One region of the Thermosporothrix sp. COM3 genome, then DNA from elsewhere that is predicted to be linked to it. Evidence: a T-box and tRNA genes for the amino acid it is inferred to sense, from the RefSeq annotation. Region 1 holds a T-box; the other holds one or more tRNA genes.
What was found. The T-box of region 1 lies ahead of serS (serine--tRNA ligase). A T-box ahead of a tRNA ligase gene usually reads a tRNA of that ligase, here a tRNA-Ser.
Positions count from the first base shown of each region.

Region 2: it has a tRNA-Ser gene. The T-box ahead of serS (serine--tRNA ligase) is inferred to sense a tRNA for this amino acid. The anticodon was not compared.

Region 1 covers NZ_AP019376.1:4,430,474-4,441,955, reverse strand. Annotated here, with positions in the region: gene KTH_RS18795 (alpha-hydroxy acid oxidase) at 1-701, opposite strand, end outside; gene serS (serine--tRNA ligase) at 775-2,061, opposite strand; T-box leader at 2,110-2,326, opposite strand; gene KTH_RS18785 (zinc-ribbon domain-containing protein) at 2,436-3,866, opposite strand; gene KTH_RS18780 (metal-sulfur cluster assembly factor) at 4,191-4,502, opposite strand; gene KTH_RS18775 (nucleoside hydrolase) at 4,732-5,649, shown strand; gene rbsK (ribokinase) at 5,705-6,652, opposite strand; gene KTH_RS18765 (AAA domain-containing protein) at 6,786-9,773, opposite strand; gene KTH_RS18760 (DUF711 family protein) at 9,954-11,117, shown strand; gene KTH_RS18755 (inorganic pyrophosphatase) at 11,127-11,468, shown strand.
Region 2 covers NZ_AP019376.1:4,322,900-4,334,381, forward strand. Annotated here, with positions in the region: gene KTH_RS18330 (2-hydroxyacid dehydrogenase) at 1-251, shown strand, start outside; gene KTH_RS18335 (pyridoxal-phosphate-dependent aminotransferase family protein) at 379-1,584, shown strand; gene KTH_RS18340 (hypothetical protein) at 1,651-2,274, opposite strand; gene KTH_RS18345 (nuclear transport factor 2 family protein) at 2,438-2,812, shown strand; tRNA gene KTH_RS18350 (tRNA-Trp) at 2,861-2,936, opposite strand; tRNA gene KTH_RS18355 (tRNA-Ser) at 2,976-3,066, opposite strand; gene KTH_RS18360 (NUDIX hydrolase) at 3,222-3,704, opposite strand; gene KTH_RS18365 (DNA-binding response regulator) at 3,799-4,152, opposite strand; gene KTH_RS18370 (o-succinylbenzoate--CoA ligase) at 4,414-5,934, opposite strand; gene menC (o-succinylbenzoate synthase) at 5,952-7,079, opposite strand; gene menB (1,4-dihydroxy-2-naphthoyl-CoA synthase) at 7,088-7,906, opposite strand; gene menH (2-succinyl-6-hydroxy-2,4-cyclohexadiene-1-carboxylate synthase) at 7,968-8,792, opposite strand; gene menD (2-succinyl-5-enolpyruvyl-6-hydroxy-3-cyclohexene-1-carboxylic-acid synthase) at 8,789-10,780, opposite strand; gene KTH_RS18395 (isochorismate synthase) at 10,799-11,482, opposite strand, start outside.

The DNA of each region.
Region 1 (11,482 bases):
ACGTGATGTTCCAGGGCCAGCAGCGCATCTTCAGCGGTCAGAATGCCCTTCAACAGAATGGGCAGGCTGGTCACGCTTTTGAGCCAGTCGACCGTTTCCCATGTATCAATCTTATGGCGTTCGGTTGGATTGAGAAAGCCTTCGGAGAGCTGGAAATTTGCGGTAGGAAGCTGCTGAAGCTGGTCAAAGTTGTTGCGCAGGTCACGTTCGCGATGTCCAAGTTGTGGCATATCGACGGTAAACACAATCGCGCGATAGCCTGCCTGCTCGGCCCGCTGAACCAGCGTCCGGCTGAAGTCGAGGTTGCGATGCGTATATAACTGAAACCAGATTGGCCCGGTAGCGGCTTGTGCAATTTCAACCACATTTCGTGAGGCCGCGGTGCTGGCGGTAAAAATGGTATCACAGTTGCCTGTGGCCTGCACTGTGGCAATTTCAGCGTCGGGATGAGCCATTGAGTGGGCTGCGGTAGGTGCGACAATGACGGGCATGCTGATCGGCGTGCCAAGTGCGGTGGTACGCATATCGAGATTCTTCGTATCAACGAGCATGCGCGGACGGATGCGAATACGCTCAAAGGCGCTACGATTGGCGCGCAGGGTCACTTCGTCGTCGCTGCCGCCATTGTAGTAGTCCCAGGCTAACTGATCCAGTTTCTCGCGGGCCAGCTTCTCGTAATCAAAGACGTTGATGGGGTCCATAAGGGGTCTTTGCTCCTTCCATACTCAAAGAAAAGGCGCGTCTGCTGCTTCCCGGCAGACGCGCACAGGGGTTTTATTGTTTCGGGTGAATGTACTCCTGACCACCCATATACGGGCGGAGTGCCTCGGGAATCCGTACGCTTCCGTCCGCCTGCTGGTGATTTTCCAGCAGCGGGATCAGGATGCGTGGCGAGGCAATGGCAGTGTTATTCAGTGTGTGAACGAACTTCAGCTTCCCATCTTCGTCGCGATAGCGGATATTAGCGCGACGGGCTTGCCAGTCATGCAGGTATGAGCACGAATGGGTCTCTCGGTAGCGGTTCTCGCTCGGCACCCAACATTCAAGATCATACATGCCGACCTTGCCATCACCCATGTCTCCGGTACAGACGTTGACCACGCGATAGGGGAGCTCAAGCGCCTGCACCAGCTCTTCCGCGTTTCTCAGAAGCTGCTCATGCCAGCGAACCGATTCCTCATGGTCGTTTTTGCAGATAATGTACTGCTCGACCTTATTGAACTGGTGGACACGGAAGACGCCGCGTGTATCCTTGCCGTACGTTCCCGCTTCCTTACGGTAGCAGGGGCTATAGCCAACAAAGCGCAGTGGCAGCTCTTCGGCCTTGAGGATCTCATCTTTATACATGCCGGTGATCGAGACCTCGGCAGTGCCAACAAGGAACAGATCCTCGTCCTCAACCTCGTATACCTGATCGCGTCCTTTTGGGAATTGTCCATTGCCAATAAAGGCGAAATCGCGGGCCATTGAGGGCACGATAAGCGGCATGAAACCTTCTTTGGCCAGACGATCGAGAGCGAAGTGAATCAGGGCAAGTTCCAGGCGGGCTGCGTCGCCCCGCAAGGCGTAGCTGCGGGTTCCGGCAACCTTGACCGCGCGCTCGATATCGATCAGATCAAGATGCTGCATGAGCTCATAATGATCGCGCATCTCGAAGTCGAACTGTGGTTTTTCGCCCCAGTACTTAATGGGCACATTGTCATCCTCATCTTTGCCAATCGGGGCGCTTGGATCGGGAATATTGGGGACCAGCAGGAGCATCTGATAGCGCTCGTCCTGTAAGCGGGTCAGTTCTGGCTCCAGTGCTTTCAGGCGCTCCGAGAGCTGTTTCCCTTCGGCAATAAGTTGAGTGCGCAGCTCCACATTCTTCTCTTTCGCAGCTTGCTGAATCTGCTTCGAGAGCTGCTTCTGCTGAGCGCGGGTCTGGTCAACTTCCTGCTGCATATTGATAACCTGCCGGTCAAGCTCAAGCAGCGCGTCGATATCGATCGGGTTGTTTTTCAGTCGTGCCGCCTCTTTCACGAGATCCGGATTGTTTCGGATAAAGGTAAGATCTAACATCTGTCAAACTCCTCTTTTCAGACAATAAAAAAACGCCGTGTCCTTTTCTTTCAGGACGACGACGCAGAATATGCTCTATCGTGGTGCCACCTTGTTTTATTCACCTGTAAGTGAACCTCGTTGTTGTCCGGTAACGGGGACGAACCGTAAACGCTGTTCGCGCAGGCTCCCGGGTGGATTTCGCTGAAGGTGTATCGCTGCGTTGCACCATCCCGCAGCTCTCTGAGATCACCCAACAGGTACTTATCCCGTTCATCGCTTGATATTTTGTTGTGCTGAACTGATATATCGAGAATAACACTGGGTTTGCGCTTTGTCAACCCTTATGAGGTAAAAGGGGAAGAGCAGCCTCCCGGGAGACTGCTCTTTGCTGCTTAGAGATTCCAGACTTTGAAGTTTTTGAACGCAACGTCTGTAGGCTGTGACTCCGCGTCGCAGAATACCCCGACCTGTCCGCTGCTGTAGGTACTATCGACCACGCTATCAACATAACGTTTGTTGATGTAGAGATACATGGTGTCACCCTGAGCGATAACAGTGATTGTGTTTGTCTCGCCGGAGCCAGTGCGCATCATATCGGTATGGTTAGTCAGGATTGAACCTTTAAAGCTGCTGTTCTTCTCGACATGGACTGCATAGGTGCCGTCGCTCTTAAACGAGAAGAGATAGGCATTCCCGCCTTTTGCATCGCCGCGCAGAACCAGACCACCTGCATCGCCTTTTACAATCGTCATCTCGACCTCAATGGCGAAGTTGGCGTAGTCGGTTTTCTGGGCATAGCAGGTCAGGAAATATTTCTCTTTGTTCAGCGTCGAATGATACTGGCCATCGCTAAAGTTGCATCCGCCTCCATCATTGGTTTTACCCACGTTCCAGTTCGCGCTATCGTTTGCTGCCAGTGGCGACGAGAGAACGGGCTTCCCTCCTGTGGCCTGCGTATAGAGACTCTGAAGTGTCGTTTGTGTGGCAACAGCGTTCGCTGTCGCCTGTGCTTGAGCAGTCGAAGTTGCATGTGCTTGCGCGACGGATGTTCCTGTCACCTGTGCGTTTGCAGTTCCCGTGGCCTGATTCTGGGCTGTCACCGTTTTTTGGGCTGTCGCGGTCTGGTCGGCCTGAACCTGGTTCGGAATAATGACGCCAAACGTTACAATTGCGCCGAGAATGAGTAGCAGAGCAAGCGCTGCTGAAATAGCGATCAGTGCGGTTCTCTTCTTCTTTGGCGGTTGTGGGGGGGTAGGAAAGCTACCCTGCGATGGCGCGTTGTAGGGGCTGGAACCGGAAAACTGTTGCGGCGGATAGTTCGCGGCAGAACCAAATTGCCCGGGGGTATGGTGCGGGTAGCTGGCGACAGGGCCAAATTGACTGGGTGTTGGCTGTGGATAGTTCGCGGCAGAGCCAGGGTGATTGGGAGTCTGCTGCGGGTAGTTTGCGGCAGAGCCAAACTGATTGGGAGCCTGAACATTCGGGTAATTGGGTGAGCTCCCGTATGCTGCCTCGGTCGCATAGGAAGAGGCCGTTTCCTGATACGCCTGATTGGAATCAATCGGCGCAGGGATTGTTGAATAGGTTTCGTGTAGCGGCTGATGGTTGGCTCCTGAGCCCTGAGAAGAAGGCGGTTGTGAGAGGGGAGGAGGAGCCGGAAAATCTTGCTGAGCAACCGGCGGCGGGCTGGCTACCGTTTGTGCCGAGTAGTCATTGCTGCTAAAGCCCGGTGTGCTCGGCGTACCAGGGTTCTGATAGCCACAATTGGTGCAGAACGAGGCCCCTGGTCGCAAAGGCTGGCCGCAGTTAATACAATATTGCATGCAAAAACTCCGAGAACTCCAGATAAGTACAGATAGAACGCAAGAAAGTGCCGTACAGGATAAGGTCCTACTAGCATACCATTCTTTCTCGGTTGTGCCAAGTTGGCAGTCTCGCAGTACTTCTCGCACCCTATCATACCATGCGAGAGGCTCGATAGCGAGGGATGGAAGTGCTTTGCTATGATTGACTTTACTCAGGTGATAGGGTAAATTCAGAAGGAAAAGTGGAGAAGAGAGTGAGGGATGAGGAAAGGAGAAAGAGAGGTGGAAAATATGGATGAACTGGCTCTGTCATGGAACCAGCCCACCCATTGTGTTTTCTGCTTAGACAAGACCCAGTTCCCACCGTGCGTCTTCTGTCATCCGCTCAGGAGACCAGGGAGGATCGAAGGTGAGGTCGACTTTGCAGCTTTTCACGTTTTCGACCTGACGTACACGCATGTCGATCTCCTCCATCACCTCTCCGGCCATCGGACAACCAATAGCTGTCAGGGTAATGGTGACATCTACGTGCCCTTCTTCCTGGTTTATGTTAAGGCCGTACACCAGCCCGAGATCGACGATATTGACCGGTATCTCTGGATCATAGCATTCGCGTAAGGCGTCCAGTACTTCTGCTTCGTTAATCTGTGCCATTCATCGGCTCCTTGATTTTGCTCCTGTTTAATCCGAGTAAAAAGGTCGGAATATACTCTTGTAATATACTGTATTTCCGGGCAATTGTCAAAAGCGACTTGCATCGTCCTCTTATTATATCTGTTACTATCAATATGGGTGATAGATAATAAGGCTTTTGTAAGGAGTATTCTATTCTGTTACTATCAATATGGGTGATAGATAATAAGGCTTTTGTAAGGAGTATTCTATGCGGCGTTTTATTATCGATACAGATACAGCCAGTGATGATGCAGTCGCGCTGGTCATGGCGCTGACATATCCTGATGTGACGATTGAGGCGATCACGGTGGTATGCGGAAATATGCCACTTGAGCAGGGGGTACAGAACGCGCTCTACACGGTTGAGTTGTGTGGCAAGCAGGTGCCGGTCTATCCCGGGGCGGTTGCACCGTTATTGCGGCCATTGGAGGCAGCTCACGATTATCATGGACAGGATGGTCTGGGAGATATCGGGTTGCCCTTGAGCGGAAGAGTGCCCGCGGAGCGCCATGCGGTTGATGTGTTGCGTGAAACGATTCGGCGCTATCCCTCTGAGATCACGCTGGTGGCCCTGGGGCCGCTGACCAATCTAGCGCTTGCTCTCACGCTTGAACCGGAACTGGCGTCTCTGGTTCGAGAGTGTATTGTGATGGGGGGCTCAGTCTCTGGTGGTAATGTAACCCCGGTTGCGGAATATAATGCCTGGGTCGATCCTGAGGCAGCGAAAATCGTGTTCGCTTCGGGTATGCCAATCAAGCTGGTTGACTGGCAGCTTTCAAGTCGCTATGGTATGTTGACTCCCGAGGAAGAAGGTCAGCTTCAGGCACAAGGCACGTCGCTGGCCACGTTCTGTGTCGATATTCAGCGGGTGGCGCGGGAAGTCAGTCAGAAGAATCTACAACGGGGCATTGTGCTGGCTGATCCGCTGACAATGGCGATCGCGCTTGAGCCAGAAACGGCAACCGAGACGGGCCGCTTCTTTGTCGATGTCGCGACCGATTCGTTAACTCGTGGCCAGACTATTGTGGATATCGGGAATGTTCTTCAGCGTGAGCCAAACGTAGAGGTTGTTCTGACCGCATCCCATGAGCGCTTTGTGCAGCTCTTGCATCGGGCGGTCCGCTAGCAAAGGGAGCATGAGTAGTTTCCAGTGCGAAGATCTGGAGACTACTCACCGACGCTCAGTGTGAGGGATATGAGGCAAGCACTTCTTCCAGTGTTGGCATGCCCGATTGAGCGCCAAACCGCGTTACTTTGAGCGAGCCGGCATAGACTGCGAAGCGCAGCGCCTCCTCTGCCTGCTTCCCTTCGGCAAGGGCAACGGTCAATGCGCCTACAAAGCAGTCCCCGGCGGCTGTTGTGTCCACAATCTGGATGCGGGGGGCCGCCTGATAGACGCAGCGTGGTTTGTGCTCCTCGTTTCGGGTGACCAACACAGCTCCTCTGCCTCCCAGGGTGATAACAACCGTCTGAATGCCATATCCCTGTAGGACCGTGGCGACAACCTGTGCATCCTCCGTCGTGTTCACTTGCTGGCCGCTGAGGTGGCTGGCCTCGGTTTCGTTGAGGATCAGCACAGAGACCTTTTGTAAGACCTCTCGTGGCAGGGAATGCGCCGGGGCCAGATTGAGAATAACGGGAACGTGAACCTTATGGGCAGCTTCGATCAGGCGGGTGACCGTCTCGATAGGGATTTCCATTTGTAGTACGAGGGCCTTTGCCTGAGGAAGTGCCTCTTGAATTGCTGCAAAGTGCTGTTCATCTCGTCCGACCTGCATATTGGCCCCGCCTGCAACAACAATCGAATTTTCGCCTTCGGGCAATAGAAAGATGAACGCAACGCCGCTTGATTCTATAGGATCTGTGACGATCAATTCAGTGTCAATCGAGTGTTTGTGAAGCTCTGCTACCAATTGCTTGCCAAAGGGATCGCTCCCTACTCGTCCGGCCATGCTGACTGAGCCTCCCAGTCGGGCCATTGCAACAGCCTGATTGGCCCCCTTACCGCCCGGGATGAGTTTCAAGGAACCGGCCCCGAGCAATGTTTCGCCTGGCGCGGGGATGCGAGGAACGCGTACTACCTGATCCATATTCAAGCTACCAACAACAAGAATTGAGCCCTGCTTCATTCTATCCTCCTCTGTTTGAGCTGCTCCTTTTACCCTTGATCTTCTGCTCGCACACTCCATTTCTGTAGATACTCTTGAGCATACACTATAGTTGTAGCAGGCTGCAATAGATCTTTGCAATAACGCTTGCAGATCAGGAAGGATGATAGGGTGTGATCGTTTTCATGCTGCGGCAATAGGTTATCAGGCGGTTGAAAATGGGCAGGTTTTCCAGTGCTGCTACGCTGCCAACCAGCATCAGCTTCTGTTGTGCCCGGGTTAGAGCGACATTCAGACGGTGCGGATCAACCAGGAAATCGCGGCGGAGGGTGTCGCGGGCCGGTTCTCGTGCGGTCGCAAACGAGATAATAATGACCGGGCGCTCTCCTCCCTGAAAGCGATCGACGGTATCTATGCTGATGTCTGGTGTTCCCTCCCATTCGTAGCTGATATCTGGCTGAAGCAGGGTTCGCCTGAGCAGCGCTACCTGAGCGCGGTAGGGGGCGATAATGCCAATATCCTGCGGCGCAACGCCTCGGGCCAGCAGCCCACCCACCAATGCTCTAACTGCCTGTGCCTCTGTCGTACTGATTTTGTGCTCGTCTTCGTTGCCCGGCACATCCAGAAAAACGAGCGGATGACCGGGAACGAGCATCGGGACGACAAAGGCTGGTTCTGGTTCGGACAGCTTTTCGGGCTTTCTGGTGAAGCGGAGGCGCTGGTTTGCGATCTCTGGTGCTGCTACAAGCTGGTCCTGATAGAAGACCCGCGAGGCGAAGTGAGAGATCCATTTGTTCATACGATACTGCACCCGTAACGGCACGCAAGCGCTGATCGCCTGTGGCGCCTGTTGCATATACTCGTCATCCAGCCGCTTGAGCTGGCTGAAGAGCGATTCGCTCAAACCAAGCTCGGCTGCTTCCTGACTCTGGACCAGCGGCGGGAGCTGCTTTTCATCCCCAACAAGGATAAAGCGTTTGGCGAAGCGAAGCGCTCCCAGAATTGCGGGAATCGTCAGTTGTCCGGCCTCATCAATGACGGCCACATCAAAGTGCAGGCCATTTTCACCATACTTGTCTGATGACCATGTGGCGGTGGTTGAAGCGATAACGGGCATGCGTTGCAACACCTCATGTACGCTTGCAGGATCGTCGACCAGCGTTTGCAACAGGCGATGCTGCACCTGTGGATCGATGCTCCGTTCGTGCCCCAGGCGAATGTAATCGGTGAAGCCCTCTTTTTCGAGGCGCTTGAGGATGTTGTCAACGGCCTGATTGGTAAATGCTGCCAGGAGCACGCGCTTGCCCTCAGCACAGAGGCGTCTGACGATCTCCGCAATAACACTGGTTTTGCCGGTTCCTGGAGGACCATGCACAAGTAGATAGTCGCGCATTTGCAGGGCACGGGTCACCGCAAGGTTCTGCTCGATGTTGAATTCAGGACGACCTTCAACGTGGCGCTCATAGAAGCGGGGCCGAACCTTTCCGGCAACCAGATCGCGCAGATGCGGCTCGACCTGAAGCCAGCGGGTTAGATTTTGCAGGGTGCGAGTATGGACGAGATCACTTGAGTAGCGGTCGATCAGGTGCGGATGCGCGATCAGCTCACGAGTCCAGACCGTGACCTCTTCGGCGCTGATTCTCAGGATCGTGCCGCTGACCACCTCACCGCGAATCGGGTCGCCGTCACTGAGCAGGATTTCGTCGCCCTCGCGTAGTTCAGAGGTATTGATGCAGCGGAAGGTCTGTTCCCAGCCGTCTTTTTCGGCCCTGGCTTCGCCCAGCGGTTCCAGTCCCCTGAGGGCCACACCGCGCTCGATCCGTTCCAGAACGGGAGCCTGCCAGAGTTGCGCCTGCTGTTTCTCCGCCTCTCTACCTTCCAGTTGGAGCAGGTGATAATAGTGCGCAAAGAAGGGACGCTCCTCATTGATTCGAACGTTGGGAAAAGGAGATTCAGCGTCAAGCGGATCATCGGTGAGATCTGGTGGTTCCCATTGCAGCAAAGAAGAGATCGTGTTGCATTCGTGGCGCAGGCTACAGCGCGGGCAGCGGCGCTCGGGTGGTGGTGAGGGAATGGCGCTGATCTGATGCAGGACAAGGATGTTGCGCGTCTCTACAACGCGTTGCAACTCGCGAATTGTTGAGGGAATGCCAAAAGTCTGAGCCTGGCCCGGTGTGCCGCTGTAGAGCAGGGTACCGAGAGCGCGCTTCATTTTGGAGTCGCGGCGAACTGCCAGCAGGGCATGATAGCCAAGCACCTGCCAGCGATGCGCTGTCTTCGGGAGCTTTCCATTCGCTCCGCCAGTTTTTAACTCAAGCAGGCGCTGCCGCTCTCCCTGTTGCCAGAACAGGTCCAACCGACCGCGCAGCCCGATCTCGGGCGCCAGCAGGAAGGTTTCAGCGCGTACCTGTTGCCCGTTGGAGGGTGTTGCCAGATCCCACAGGGTGGTGCGTTCACTCTCATACCAGCGGGCAAGGCTTTCCAGATGCGGCTGTACCTCGGCACGGAGCGCATCCGGCGTGAACTGTGCCAGAGCGATATCAATACTGTAAAGCTTCAGTGCCTCTTCCAGGTGCTGTTGCAGAATATCCAGGGCCGGTCCCGGGTCCGGGTTGCGGTCATGCTCTTTCAGCAGCTCTTTAAAGCAATAATGCACCAGATTTCCGCGTATGGCCTCGATGGAGGAGGGAGAGGGGAGCAGCCGTTGCAGAAGATATTGACGTGGGCAATATTCTGCCTGATTCAGGTCGGTGATGTTCAGCAGTGTGTCCGGTTCCAGAATCGCCAGTGAGTATTGATTCCCGAAGTAATGATACCAGCTCACACCCTGTTGTTCTATCGGCTCGGGCTCTGCGGGGAGATGATAGGCACGTAGATTGAGTGGTGCTTTTCGGATGGCCTCACGTCGCTCACGCAGTGCCTGTACAAGACTGCGATAGTAGCTGTGGGAGAGATGAAGGGCAATGTAGCGGCTCCCGGTGTCCAGAAAAAATGTTGCGAAACGTTCTCCCTGATAGCTTGTTTCCTGTGCGCTGAGTATCCGTCCTTCAATCTGGGTTTCATGGAACGCATGGCTGCTTCTATCCAGGGTACAAAGGAAGCAATCAGGCTGTCCATCGGCAAGGTGTTCATTCGTGTGCATAACGTTCAAGCAAAACTCCCCTCCATCGCATTCTAGCTCAAGTGTAGTCGGTATGCTTGCGCCCGTCAATCCTGCCTCTGTATACTGGGCAGATAAAGGGAGACTTCCCTATCGCGTGCAAAGGGCGTGTAAGTACCTATCTTGTAATTCAAGAGCAAGCAAAGAAAAGAGGAAAAAGCAATGCCATACCCACCTATTCGTGCTATTACGCTTGGTATTTCAGAGGCTCATCCGCTCAAGGAGCAGCAGATTCAGCGTGCCGCGGCGCTAGTCCGGCGTATCGGGCAACAGTTTCAGGAGCAGGGCTATACAGTACAGACGCTGCGGTTCTCAACGCGCCCGCTCTTTGATGATCTTACAGGCTGGTCAATTGCACAGATTCAAGCGTATGCACAGGAGCTACAGCGGTTGTTAGAGAAAGAGGGAATTGAGTATTGCTCGATTGGGCCTCTCCGTGCCGAGGAAGCAGCGACCGCCAGCTTTGATACACTGGCTGATATGCTGATCACGACTACGGCGCTCAGTGCTACGGTGCTTGTCGAACGGGAGTTATCCTATCAGGCAGCGATGCTGACGGCGCATGTGATGCGGCGGCTGGCGCTTGAGACCGACGAGGGTTTTGGGAACTTCCGCTTTGCGTTGCTTGCCTGCGTAAAACCGGGAGGACCGTTCTTTCCTGCGGCCTATCATGCGGGGCCGACAAACATCACGCTTGGCGTTCAGGGGGCCGGTCTGGTCAGGGATGCCATTAAGCGAGCGCAGGCCGAAACGAAGGGGGTGCTGACTCCTGTACAGATCACAGAGCTGGTACGCAATAGCTGCTATGCGGCAGCGGCTCCAATGGTGACACTTGGTCAGGAGCTGGCACAGGAGGCTGGTGTTCGCTTTGGTGGCATTGACCTTTCACCAGCGCCGATGGCCGACGAGAGTATTGCGGAGGCGATTGAGGCGTGTGGCTATGGCGAGCTTGGGTCTGCCGGGTCGCTGGCGGTCACGGCGGCCATGACTACTGCATTGCAATCGATCGAGTTGCCGCTATGTGGATATAACGGACTGATGTTGCCGGTACTGGAAGATACGCTTCTGGGGCGGCGTTGGAGCGAGCGGAAAGTGCACCTGCATTCGTTGTTACTCTACTCAAGCGTCTGTGGAACCGGGCTTGATACCGTGCCCTTGCCGGGTGATTGTACGCAGGAAGAGATCGCGCATATTCTGCTTGATGTCGCGGCTCTGGCACTGCGCTGGCGGAAACAACTCTCGGCGCGTCTGTTTCCTGTTCCCGGGAAGCAACGCGGTGAGCGCGCCTGCTTCAGTTCGCCCCATCTCACGACTGCCCTGATATAAGGAGAAGTGATGAGCGAAGAACGTTTCTGGCACTATCTGGATGAGCTGGTTTCGACAACGGAACTGGTCATTGACAGGCCAAAGGGGAGCAAGCATCCGCGCTATGCTTCTATGGTCTATCCGCTGGACTATGGATATCTGGCGGGCACCACATCGGGTGATGGGCAGGGTGTTGACGTCTGGGTGGGAAGTCTGGAGGAGCGACATGTGACGGCGCTCCTCTGTTGTGTAGATATGTTGAAACGAGATAGCGAGATCAAGCTGTTGCTCGCCTGTACGCCTGCCGAGATAGAACAGATTGTTGCCCTGCATAATCAGGGACAGCAGGCGGCGCAATTGCTGCTTCGGTGAGGCTTACAATGAGG
Region 2 (11,482 bases), 110 kb from region 1:
AAAAGGCGCTTGTCCGAGCGCTCCAGACAGGCCAAATTGCCAGTGCAGGACTGGACGTATTTGAAAACGAACCGGCGATTGAACCAGAGCTCTTGCAGATGGAACACGTCGTCCTGGCTCCCCATATTGGTAGCGCTTCCCTGAAAACGCGCTCCCTTATGGCAACCACAGCCGCGAACAACCTGCTGGCATTTCAGAAAGGGGAGGTACCGCCCAATATCCTGAATCCTGATGTGCTGGATCAACAATAGCACAATCATCGGCTCTTTCGTGATATGCTGACAAATGTATCGAAAATCATAAATTATGCAACGGATGCCACGCTTCAGTGTCGAGGTGTGTTCTTCAGTATGCAAGGAAAGGTAGGCTCTCATTACAATGACCCAGATAACCCCATCCCGATCGCAAATACCTGAACTCAATCCGCCCTATCGCCTCTTGCTCGGCCCTGGCCCCTGCAATGTCGATCCACGCGTGTTACGAATCTCCTCTGCGCCCCAGCTCGGGCACCTCGATCCCGAGATGTTCACCATTCTGGAAGAGACAGCCGCCCTGCTACGAGAGGTGTTCCAGACAAAGAATGACATGACGCTCTGTGTTTCTGGCTCAGGCTTTTCGGGTGCGGAAGCTGTGCTCAGTAATTTGCTCGAAGAAGGCGACACCCTGATCGCTGGTAGCCTGGGCTTCTTCAGCGGACGCATTGTGGACATCGCCTCACGTGTCGGTGCAACAGTCATCAATCTGGAAACTGAGCCAGGCAAGCCGCTTGAAGCTGCCACGCTTGAAAAGGCGTTTCAGGAGAACCCGGGTGTCAAGCTCTTTGCGACCGCTGTCGCCGAGACCTCGACCGGCTTAAGGCAGCCACTTGAGGAGCTGGAACGTGTCACGCACGCGCACGGAGCACTCTTTGTGGTTGACGCGGTTTGCGGCCTGGGCGGTATCCCTGTCAAAGTCGATGAATGGAAAATTGACGCCTGCTATGCGGGCAGCCAAAAATGTCTGGGGGCGCTCCCCGGCCTTGCACCCGTTACCTTGAACGAACGAGCGCTTGAAACCATCAAGAAACGCCGCAAGCCAGTTCAAAGCTACTATCTGAATCTGGAAGCCCTGAACCGCTACTGGAACGGAGATCACACCTACCATCACACGATCTGCAGCAATCTGGTGTATGGCATGCGCGAAGCCCTCCGCATCACCTGTGAGGAAGGATTGGAAGCCCGTTTTGCTCGACATCAGTTGCATGGAGATGCTCTAAAAGCAGGAATCAAGGCGCTTGGCCTGCGGATTCTCACCGAGCCCGGCTATGAGTTACCTGTCCTGACGGCTATCCTGCTCCCGGAAGGCGTTGACGAAATGCATATCCGCAAAACCCTGCTCTCGCGTTATAACATCGAGATTGGCGGTGGTTTTGGCGCCCTTCAGGGTCGCCTGATCCGCATCGGTCTGATGGGCTACAACGCCAATAGCCAGAACGTCTATACCGTGCTGGAAGCGCTGGAACATGTGCTCCCTGAGAGCGGTTATCCCGTTACCCGAGGCACTGCAATCCAGGCCGTCGATGATTTCTACGCGTCTCAGCACTAAGACAGAAAAAAGAGAGCAGACAGTATCCCTCGAACAAGGATTTGTCTGCTCTCTCTTCTAGTTGCCCTAGCGGGGCATCGCCACCTTGCGCTCATCGCCAAGCACAATGCGATGCTCTTCCAGCTTGTCAGCAAACGATGTTCTGATACGGTTCAGGATCTCTTCGGGCGACAGCGTAACGCCGCCAGAATCTAGAATACAGAAAGGTGAACCGACCATATTATTCATAAAGCCGCGCACCTTGCGTGTTACCAGGCTCCCACGTTGAAGGAACGTCTCCTTGTTTCTGGGAAGCACACAGAGCACTTTCTGTGCCTTGCCCTGCTGTAAAGCCGAGATATCAGCAAGATAGAGGCCGGCTATCTCGTTCCACGGCAGGAAGCCACCAAGCTCTATCGGACCAAGCGCAGGGAGATTGTACCGGATGCCCTCCTCATCCACGACTACCAGAGGTTTTGTACTCAACATATGAAACAGGGCCGGCACATTGCCCAGACCCCAGACCATCAGGAGACCCCGCGATGTTGAGGAGATTGTTTTGATCAGGAAGTTCGCGCCTTTCCGTGTCGCCAGAAACGCCAGTCCGGCTCCGGTAGCCAGATTGCGCACATTCGACTTAACCCAACGCCCTCTATCGGTATACGCAACGATACTGCGTCCTTTTGCTTCGTTCCCTGTCTGTTCACTCATATAACTATGCTCCTTCCGCTCATAGATTGCGCTCCTTCCGTTGATCGCTACTTCATTTACGGATAAGGAAGAAAAAAGGTTCGTTTTTGTCCCATATTTCCACTTTACGAAATAGAACATCTCTTCTATAATAGAAAAATAGCAAAAGAAAGGAAAGCAGGCAATGCATTCATCTCATGACCTGATAGAACGCTTCTGGCAGACTATGAGCGAAAGACGCTTCGAGGATCTGGCAGTATTTCTTCATGATGACTTCACCTGTGAGTGGCCGCAAACGAGGGAGCGGATTCGCGGCAAGGAAAATTACATTGCCGTGAATGCAAATTACCCCGGAGAATGGACCATCACCATTCACCGTATTCTGGCAAGCGAGAACGAAGCGGTGACCCTCTGCACAATGGCCTTTCAGGGTCAACAGGAAACCGCGATCTCTTTTTTTGAGCTACGGGATAGTCTGATTGTCAAAGAGGTTGATTACTGGCCTGAACCGTATACTGCTCCGGATTGGCGAGCACAATGGGTCGAAATGATGCAGTAACTGGGCAAAAAAAGAAACCTCTCTGTGTGAGATACAGAGAGGTTTTCCTGGCAGGGGAGACAAGACTCGAACTCGCAACCGCCCGATTTGGAGTCGGGTGCTCTACCAATTGAGCTACTCCCCTAAGGGAACTAAAGAGCACATATTGAATATGCGCTCTTTCTGGCGGAGAGGGAGAGATTCGAACTCTCGGAGGGGGAATACCCCTCAGCGGTTTAGCAAACCGCCGCACTAGGCCACTATGCGACCTCTCCGTACGTCAGGCTCATCACCTTTCTCCAACATATTAGCAGGTTCTTTAAAGCTTGTCAATAGCTTTGTCTGGGAATTTTTCAGACTTTTCGCAGCGCTCACCTGCAAGAGAAGGGATTCACCCGGAGCGATCTTATTGTACCATGCCCCGTCAAGCTTACCGCTGGTATGTCCAGCTCAGGCACTCACCATTGCGGAAAAGCATATGACCATGAAAAGGACGCTCATCCTGATCGAACACCATCGGCAAAAAATATCTGTCGCTTGGCCACATAGGAAGCGTAGCCAGAGAATCCAGCGGAACCCATACCAGCGAGCCTTCAGCGTTCCCGGAATGCTGCTCGCCATGCCAGCGATCGATACGGAAAATGAAGCCGAACCAGTCCTGCCCCTGTTTACCGAAGCCCTGCCACATAATCGACCCCCGCAGAGTCATCTGATCCACTTCCAGACCAGACTCTTCACGAATTTCCCGCTTCATGCAGGTTGCCACATCCTCTCCGACCTCAAGCCGTCCACCCAGGCCATTATATTTCCCATAATGGAGATCATCAGGCCGTTTGTTCCGGTGGATCATCAAAACCTGCTTGCCATCAGGAGACAGAATATACCCGAGCGTAGCCAGAACCGGTGTCACCATGACCCGAGTTACCCCTCTTTCTACTTGAGATTGACCGTCACATACAGACGCCCGAAGAGCAGTATAGCAAAAAGCACATGTTCCCTACAAGCGTTCACCCGACCTTCAGCCGACTCACGGTGCTGTCTTGAAACATATTGACATATTCCAGAAACAAGGAGAGACGAAACGGCAACTTGCGGAGAGCCGGAACCCCATATTCCTGAGCCATAATAATGTTCCAATCGTAAAAGGTCAGAATTACGACCGGAACTCGATAATACTCGATACAGTGTAAGACCACCTGAAAATGCTGCCCGTATTCTCCCGGCTCGATAATGACAAGATCGCACTTAAGGAACTGATCTGGGATACACGCATATATATCAACCCGGTGTCCTTCCAGTTCTAATGCATAGCGCAACATGTCCTGTATGGACAATTCGTTCTCGATGACAGCGATACGCATAGTGTCCGCCCTCCTCGGCTTCAAGCGATACATAGCAGATTTCCATTCGTTATTAGAAACTATAACACACTTATGGTCCAAATCCTATTAAAATGATATTAGAGTATCTTCTATGTCACATATCTGATAAACAACTGAGAAATGAAAGAGTGACATTTGTGAACTTTTGTTTGCACATTGTAGTAAGAAGCCAACAGAGACATCTTCGCTCCCCAAAAGAAAAAGCGAGGCCAGAGCGACCCCGCTTCTCCTGATAGCCTTTCAGGCTTCAGGAAGCAACAGCTTCAAATCGCGGCGCACCAACTTGCCAGAAGCGGTACGCGGCAACTGAGAGACAAAGTAAATAGCCTTCGGCACCTTATAGCGAGCAAGCCGCTGTTCAGCATAGCGTTGAAGCTCACTTTCTGAGACCTGAGCCCCGGGATGCAGGCAAACACAGGCCACAGGTACCTGTCCCCACTGGACATGTTCTCGGCCACAGACTCCCACCTCTGCCACGGCGGGATGAGACAGCAGAGCCGCTTCTACCTCGGCTGGATAGACATTTTCCCCACCAGAAACGATAAGATCTGTACGCCGATCAAGCACATAAAGATAGCCTTCGGCATCCACATATCCAATATCTCCGGTCGAGAACCAGCCGTCAAAAAACGCCTCACTGGTCGCGTCAGGGCGATGATCATAGCCGGGGGTGATTGTTGGCCCTTTCAGGTAGATAGTTCCCGGCTCTCCGGGCTTTGCTTCCACTCCATCGTTCAAAATGCGCAACTGCACAGGCAACAGAGGTTTACCAGCGGACCCGAGCTTGCGCAAGGCATCCTCGGGGGCCAGCGTTGCCGCCTGAGAACAGGCTTCGGTCAGGCCATACGTCTGCACAACGGGCACATTGCGCGCCGCACACGCTTGCAGCAAAGGTAAAGGTGCAGGACCTCCGCCGAGTAGCGCACAACGAAACGTCTCAGGATAGCGCTGTCCCTCATCTAACGCGTTCAGCATGCGCTGAAGCATGACCGCCACCACCGAGATAATCGTCACACCATCCTCGCAAATAGCCCGATTGACAGCCTGAGCGTCAAACTTTTCCATCACATAAATCCTGATACCATAGATCACACTGCGCATCAGGATCGAAAGGCCACCAATATGAAACAATGGCATGCAGGCAAGCCAGCAATCACGCGCATGCAGCCCCATATTCAACGCCGAGCCAACAGCATTCCACCATTGCATAGCATAGGTAATCAGAACACCCTTTGGATGTCCGGTAGTACCTGATGTGTACATAATAGCCTGTGTCGCGTTTAACGAGATCTCTTCGCTTAGCGGGACATCCTGCTCGGTCGCCGCCTCAAGCCATACGGCATAGCGCTCGTCCTCGCTCCCGGTCAGCAGCGCGTGCTGCTTTAATCCCGGCACCATCTCGGCAATGGTCGCGACCGTCGTTGCAAACCGCGGCTCATACAGCAGCAGATCAGCTCGAACATCCTGTAACTGCCAGCACAGTTCTTGAACCGACAAACGAATATTCAGCGGGACAAGAATAGCCTTCAAGCGTGTCAGGGCATGGACACAGATCACCAGCGCCGGGCCATTCATTGCCATACACGCGACACGACTCCCCTCCTGCACGCCAGCCCCGGCAAGCTGCCGCGCCAGCCGTTCTACCTGCGCATTTAGCTCAGCAAAGCTCCAATGAACAGAACCATAGGTGAGAGCACAACGCGTGGGGTAATTCTCGGCACAGCGTTTGAGCCAATTGGGCAACACAGTTGTTGTTGTCATGGAAGGAGTTTCTACCTTCACTCTCCCCTCACCTCTTTCACTGCATATTTTTTCAAAGCATCTTGATCAAGAGACATTCCCAGACCAGGACCGGCAGGTACTGTCATAGATCCCTGCTCGATCGGCAGGGCTTCCAATAGCAGGTCATCAGCCAACAGATCCAGCGTCGCCAGCCCACAAGGCAGTGTCACTTCGGGCGAGGCCGCAGCAAGATGCAGGGTTGCGACAACTCCGATTCCGCTTTCCATCGCATCCGTTACCACACACTGAACATTATGGCGCGTTGCCTCATGAATAATCTGGCGCGACATATAGAGACCCCCTGTCATCTGCGGCTTGATAATCAAAATATCAGCCGCCTCCCAGGCCACAATACGTCGGGCATTCTCAAGGTTATAGACGGCCTCATCAGCAGCAACGGGAATCGCCACCTCCTGACGCAAGCGATACATGCTGTCCAGATCATAGGCTCTGAATGGCTGCTCCACATACTGAATATCGTACGAGGCGCAAGCATTCAACACCCTGACAGCACGCTCAAAATCCCAGTGCTCATTGGCATCAAGGCGTAACCCCACATCTGATCCAACGGCCTGCCGAACCGCCGCGATGCGAGCAATTTCATCTTCTTCGCTCAATCCATTCGCCACCTTGAGCTTCAGACAGCGAAACCCACGTTGGACCGCCATTCGAGCGGCCTGCACTGTCTCATCAATGCCACTCGCCCCGATAACTGCATTGACAGGAATGGCACTCTTTCCTTTCCCGGAATCGTGCAAGAGCTGGCTATACAGCGGAACGCCGCGCATCTTACTGACCAGATCGAGCAGGGCCACCTCCAGACCAAACACCGTGGCAGAAGGCAACTTGACGGAATCGAGCAGGTTATAGAGCGTCGAAAGGGCGGCGAGAGGCTCACGTCCTTGAAGCTGTGTCAGCAATGGAGTCAGCGACTGCAAGACAGAATCGAGCGTTTCAGCATGAAAATCTGCGAGAGGGGCAGCATCGCCATAGCCGATGTGCCCACTCGCAGAACGTACCTCAAGAATTGCACCGCTGCGCACAGCTAGCTTTCCATGAGCAGTTGAAACACCCGTGCGTAGCGGTATCCGGTACGGATGACAGAGAATATCAACAATACTCATGGGTTACCTTATGGCAGGCGTGGGAACTTCGAGAAGTCGGGCTTGCGCTTCTCAAGGAATGCGTTTTTGCCTTCCTTGCCTTCCTCAGTCATGTAGTAGAGCATGGTCGCGTCACCGGCCAGATCCTGAATACCAGCCAGGCCATCGGTATCAGCATTGAAGGCAGCCTTGAGGAAGCGAATCGCAATGGGGCTCTTCGCCAGAATCTCTTTCGCCCATTTCACGGTCTCTTCTTCCAGTTGCTCCAGAGGCACAACTGCATTGACGAGACCCATGTCCAGCGCTTCCTGAGCGCTATACTGGCGGCACAAATACCAGATCTCGCGGGCCTTCTTATGGCCGACGATGCGGGCCAGATAGGTAGCTCCCCAACCGGCGTCAAAGCTGCCGACTTTCGGGCCTGTCTGACCAAAACGAGCATTGTCAGCAGCAATGGTCAAGTCACAGAGAACATGCAGCACATGTCCGCCACCAATCGCGTAACCTGCAACCATTGCGATAACGGGCTTGGGCAGATATTTAATGACACGCTGCAAATCAAGCGCATTCAGGCGGGGCACGCCGTCACCTCCAACATATCCCCCCTCGCCGCGTACGCGCTGATCGCCACCGGAGCAGAAGGCACGACCGCCAGCACCGGTCAGAATCACAACGCCAATCTCCTGATCCTCACGACAGCGATTAAAAGCATCGATCATTTCAGACAGCGTTTCTGGACGGAAGGCGTTGTGCACCTCAGGACGATTGATGGTGATCTTCCCAATGCCCTCAGCCTTCTCGAAAATAATGTCCTGATAATCACATACTTTCTGCCATTCGACAGCCATAATACTTCATCTCCTGACTAAACTAGGAATTTCCAGGGTAGCAGGAAACTGCCCCCCTTCTTCATCTTAGCACCTTTGTGCAGAATTGTCCTACATACTGGTTGTATGCCTCTGGTCGTTCGAGATGAATAGCATGGCCTGCTCCCGCAACCCGTTGCCATTCGACTCGGGGAAGCCGACCGGCCATCATCTCCGCAATTGTGCAGAATTTGGTATCCAGCTCACCGGTTAACAAGAGCGCCGGGATGGTTAATGACGATAGCCGCTCATGTAAAGCTGGCTGTACGCCCGTGCCCACACCACGCAGGCTATTTGCCAGTCCCAGGGCACTGTTCTGGAGCCGCTGAGCCCGAAGCGCCTGCTGTCGCGCCTCCGAGAGCGATTGCTGTGAAGCAAACAACGGGAGCCGCTCCCAGTAGTTGACAAAGGCAGGCACGCCCTCGCGCTCAATCCGCTCCGCTAGAGCCTCATCGCTGCGCTGCCGTTCTATTCGCGCCTGAGGATCTGCCAGCCCGGGCGATGCACTTTCTAGAATGACCGCACGGAAGAAGCCAGAGAAAGCGCAATAGAGGGCGATGCGCCCCCCCATTGAATAGCCCAATAGTGCAGCCTCGCCTTCGCGAATGCCAAGCGTGCGCAAAACGGCCAGAATATCTTCAAGACAATGCTCCATCCTGTAGCGCTCTGGATCGGCAGGCACGTCAGAGGCTCCATGCCCGAGCATATCCAGCGCGATCAGGCGAAGCTGATACCGAGCCAGCCCGGCAAACAGGGGGCGCCACGTCGCCGTGCTCCCGGTAAAACCATGCAACAGCACCAGTGGCGGGTGTTGCTCATGGCCATACCATTCCGCGTTGAGATGGACACCATTTACTGCAATCCTCATCGGTCATCTTGCTCCAACAGATCGAAGTCGTCGTCGCCCTCCTGTACTGGCTCGAAGATGGCCTCCCCGGAGATGACGTCGGCCTCGTCCAGTTGTTGTTTTTCGGGTAGGCGCTCTTCCTCGTACAGGCTCTCAGTATTGGTATCATGCAGTTGCGCCAGCGCCCCGCTGACCGCCTGCCAGAGCTGTCGATGCATCTGCACATTGCTCTCGCGCTCGGTCCGAAGCTCAATTACGTGCAGACCACCCATTTCAACACTCTGCTCAACAAAAGCGCGGAACTCGCTCCAATCAGAGACAAGCGCATAGTTTCCATTGTACATCTCAACGACATGATGGAATTCCAGTCCAGTTGGCGTCCCGAATAACGCCTCAAAATGCTCGGGGTGCGCGGCCTGAGGCAGGAACGAGAAGATACCACCACCATCATTATTCACCAGAATGATAGTCAGATCGAGTTTATGCAAATGCGCCGCGAGCAGACCATTCATATCGTGAAAAAAGGAGAGATCACCGATCACCAGAAAGACCGGTTCTTTTTCTCCGGTCGCCGTGGTCGCAGCACTGATACCAAGCGCGGTCGACACCACGCCATCAATGCCATTTGCTCCCCGATTGCCATAAATCGCGACCGGCTTTTCAGTATGCCAGAAGAAGGTATCCAGGTCACGCACAGGCATACTGTTGCCCGCAAAGAGAATCGAGTTCGCGGGAAGTGTTTCGGCCAGCTCAGTGAACAATCGCCCTTCAAATGGCTCCTCAAAGTGTTCCATTGTCTGTCGCAAGGTCTGCCTCGTCACGCTATCGGCGCGCTGCCAGAGCCGCAGCCATGCGATATCACCCGGGCTCTGCTGTGGCTCTTCCGCATAGGATTTGACCGCGTGGAAGAGATATTGCGCCACCGCCACCGGGTCAGCCTGAATCACCTCAGAAGCGAGCTGCGTTGGCTCAGGCCAGTCACTGTACCCATCAATCACAACCTGAGGGCAGTCTTTATAGCGCTTCATGTAGAGCAGCAGAGGCTTTGAAACAGGCATCGCCCCAAAGCGGATAATTAACTCGGGAGCCGCCTGTTCAATAAAGGCCGCATCGCGCAAGAACGCGTCATAGCTGGTGATGATATGATCATAGAGCGTTGGGCCGCCTCGCAACTGGGACAGAGGATCAGCCAGCACCGGAATCCTCCAGGCGCGAGCCATTGCCGCCAGCATGACCGGAAGCCGTGGGTGCAGATGAGGACCGACCACAATCAGGGTGCGCGGTGTCTCTGCCATCTTCCGCGCAAGCTCAACAAAACGATCGCCTGCGGTGATCTCCACATAGGGGCTGGAATGCGCCTCGCTTACGGTGACATAGGGCTCACCATCTGGACGCCCATTCCAGGCGATCGGGTCACGTTGCTCAAGGGGCGGCAACGGTTGCGGATCGGGCGTCAACGGCTCACGGAAAGGGAAGTTCAGATGTACTGGGCCAGCCGGAAAAGCCATTGTAAGTGCTGCTGCGCGACAGGCCAGTGTCCGAATATAGCGCAATCCTGTGTTGGTTGCTTCGGGTAAGGCCGCCTCCTGATACCATTTCACGTGGGTGCCATAAATGCGATTCTGGTCGATTGCCTGCGGTGCACCACACTCACGCAACTCATGGGGTCTATCAGCAGTCAGAATCAACAGAGGAATATGCGTCAACTTCGCCTCGACAACCGCAGGCAGAAAATTGGCAGCCGCAGTCCCCGACGTACAGAGCAACGCAACGGGCGCGGTCAGGCGCTTCGCCAGGCCCAATGCAAAGAAGGCAGCAGAACGCTCATCAATATGCAGCCAGGTGCGAATAGTTGGATGTTGCGCGAAAGCGATGGCTAATGGCGTTGAACGTGACCCCGGGCAGAAAACGATGTGATGCACACCTGAACGTTGCAGTTCATCAACAAATGCCCCGACATAGGCAAAGGTGGGGTTCTCGGGTTGGTTCTTCGATTGAATCTCAGTCATAACGCCTTTACTTCTTTCTTATTCGCATTCACCACCGAGACCACGTAACATAACAGGGGTTTTCAAACAGGTCTCGCGGAATTCGCTTTCTGGATCGGAATCGGCAACCATACCATTTCCAACAAAGAGCGTTGCTTTCTGCCCATCGATCAGTGCAGAGCGCAGAGCAACAGCAAACTCACCGTTCCCGTTACCATCTACCCAACCAATCGGACCGGCATACCAGCCGCGATCCAGCTTCTCATGCAGGCGAATCTCTTCCAGAGCCTTTTCACGAGGAAATCCACCCACAGCAGGCGTCGGATGCAGGTCTTTCATGACATCCAGTACATAGCACCCCGGCAACAATCGACCGGCAATATGCGTGTGCAAATGCTGAATATTCTTGAGCTTGAGCAACTGCGGTTTTTTATCAACCGTGACCTCAGAGCAAATCTGTTCCAGGGCAGAACGGATCATATCAACTACAATCAAGTGCTCATGCATGGTTTTGGGTCGTTCCAGCTCACGCTCAAACATCCGGTCTTCTGCTTCCGTCTTCCCTCGTGGTGCAGAACTGGCCAGGGCCATTGTCTCGATCAAACCGTTGTGGGCACGCGCCAACCGCTCGGGCGTCGCTCCAACAAAATACTTGTTCCCTCGCTGGATCGCGAATACAAAGGTATTCGGATAGTTCACGCGCAACCGGGCCAATGTCGCTTC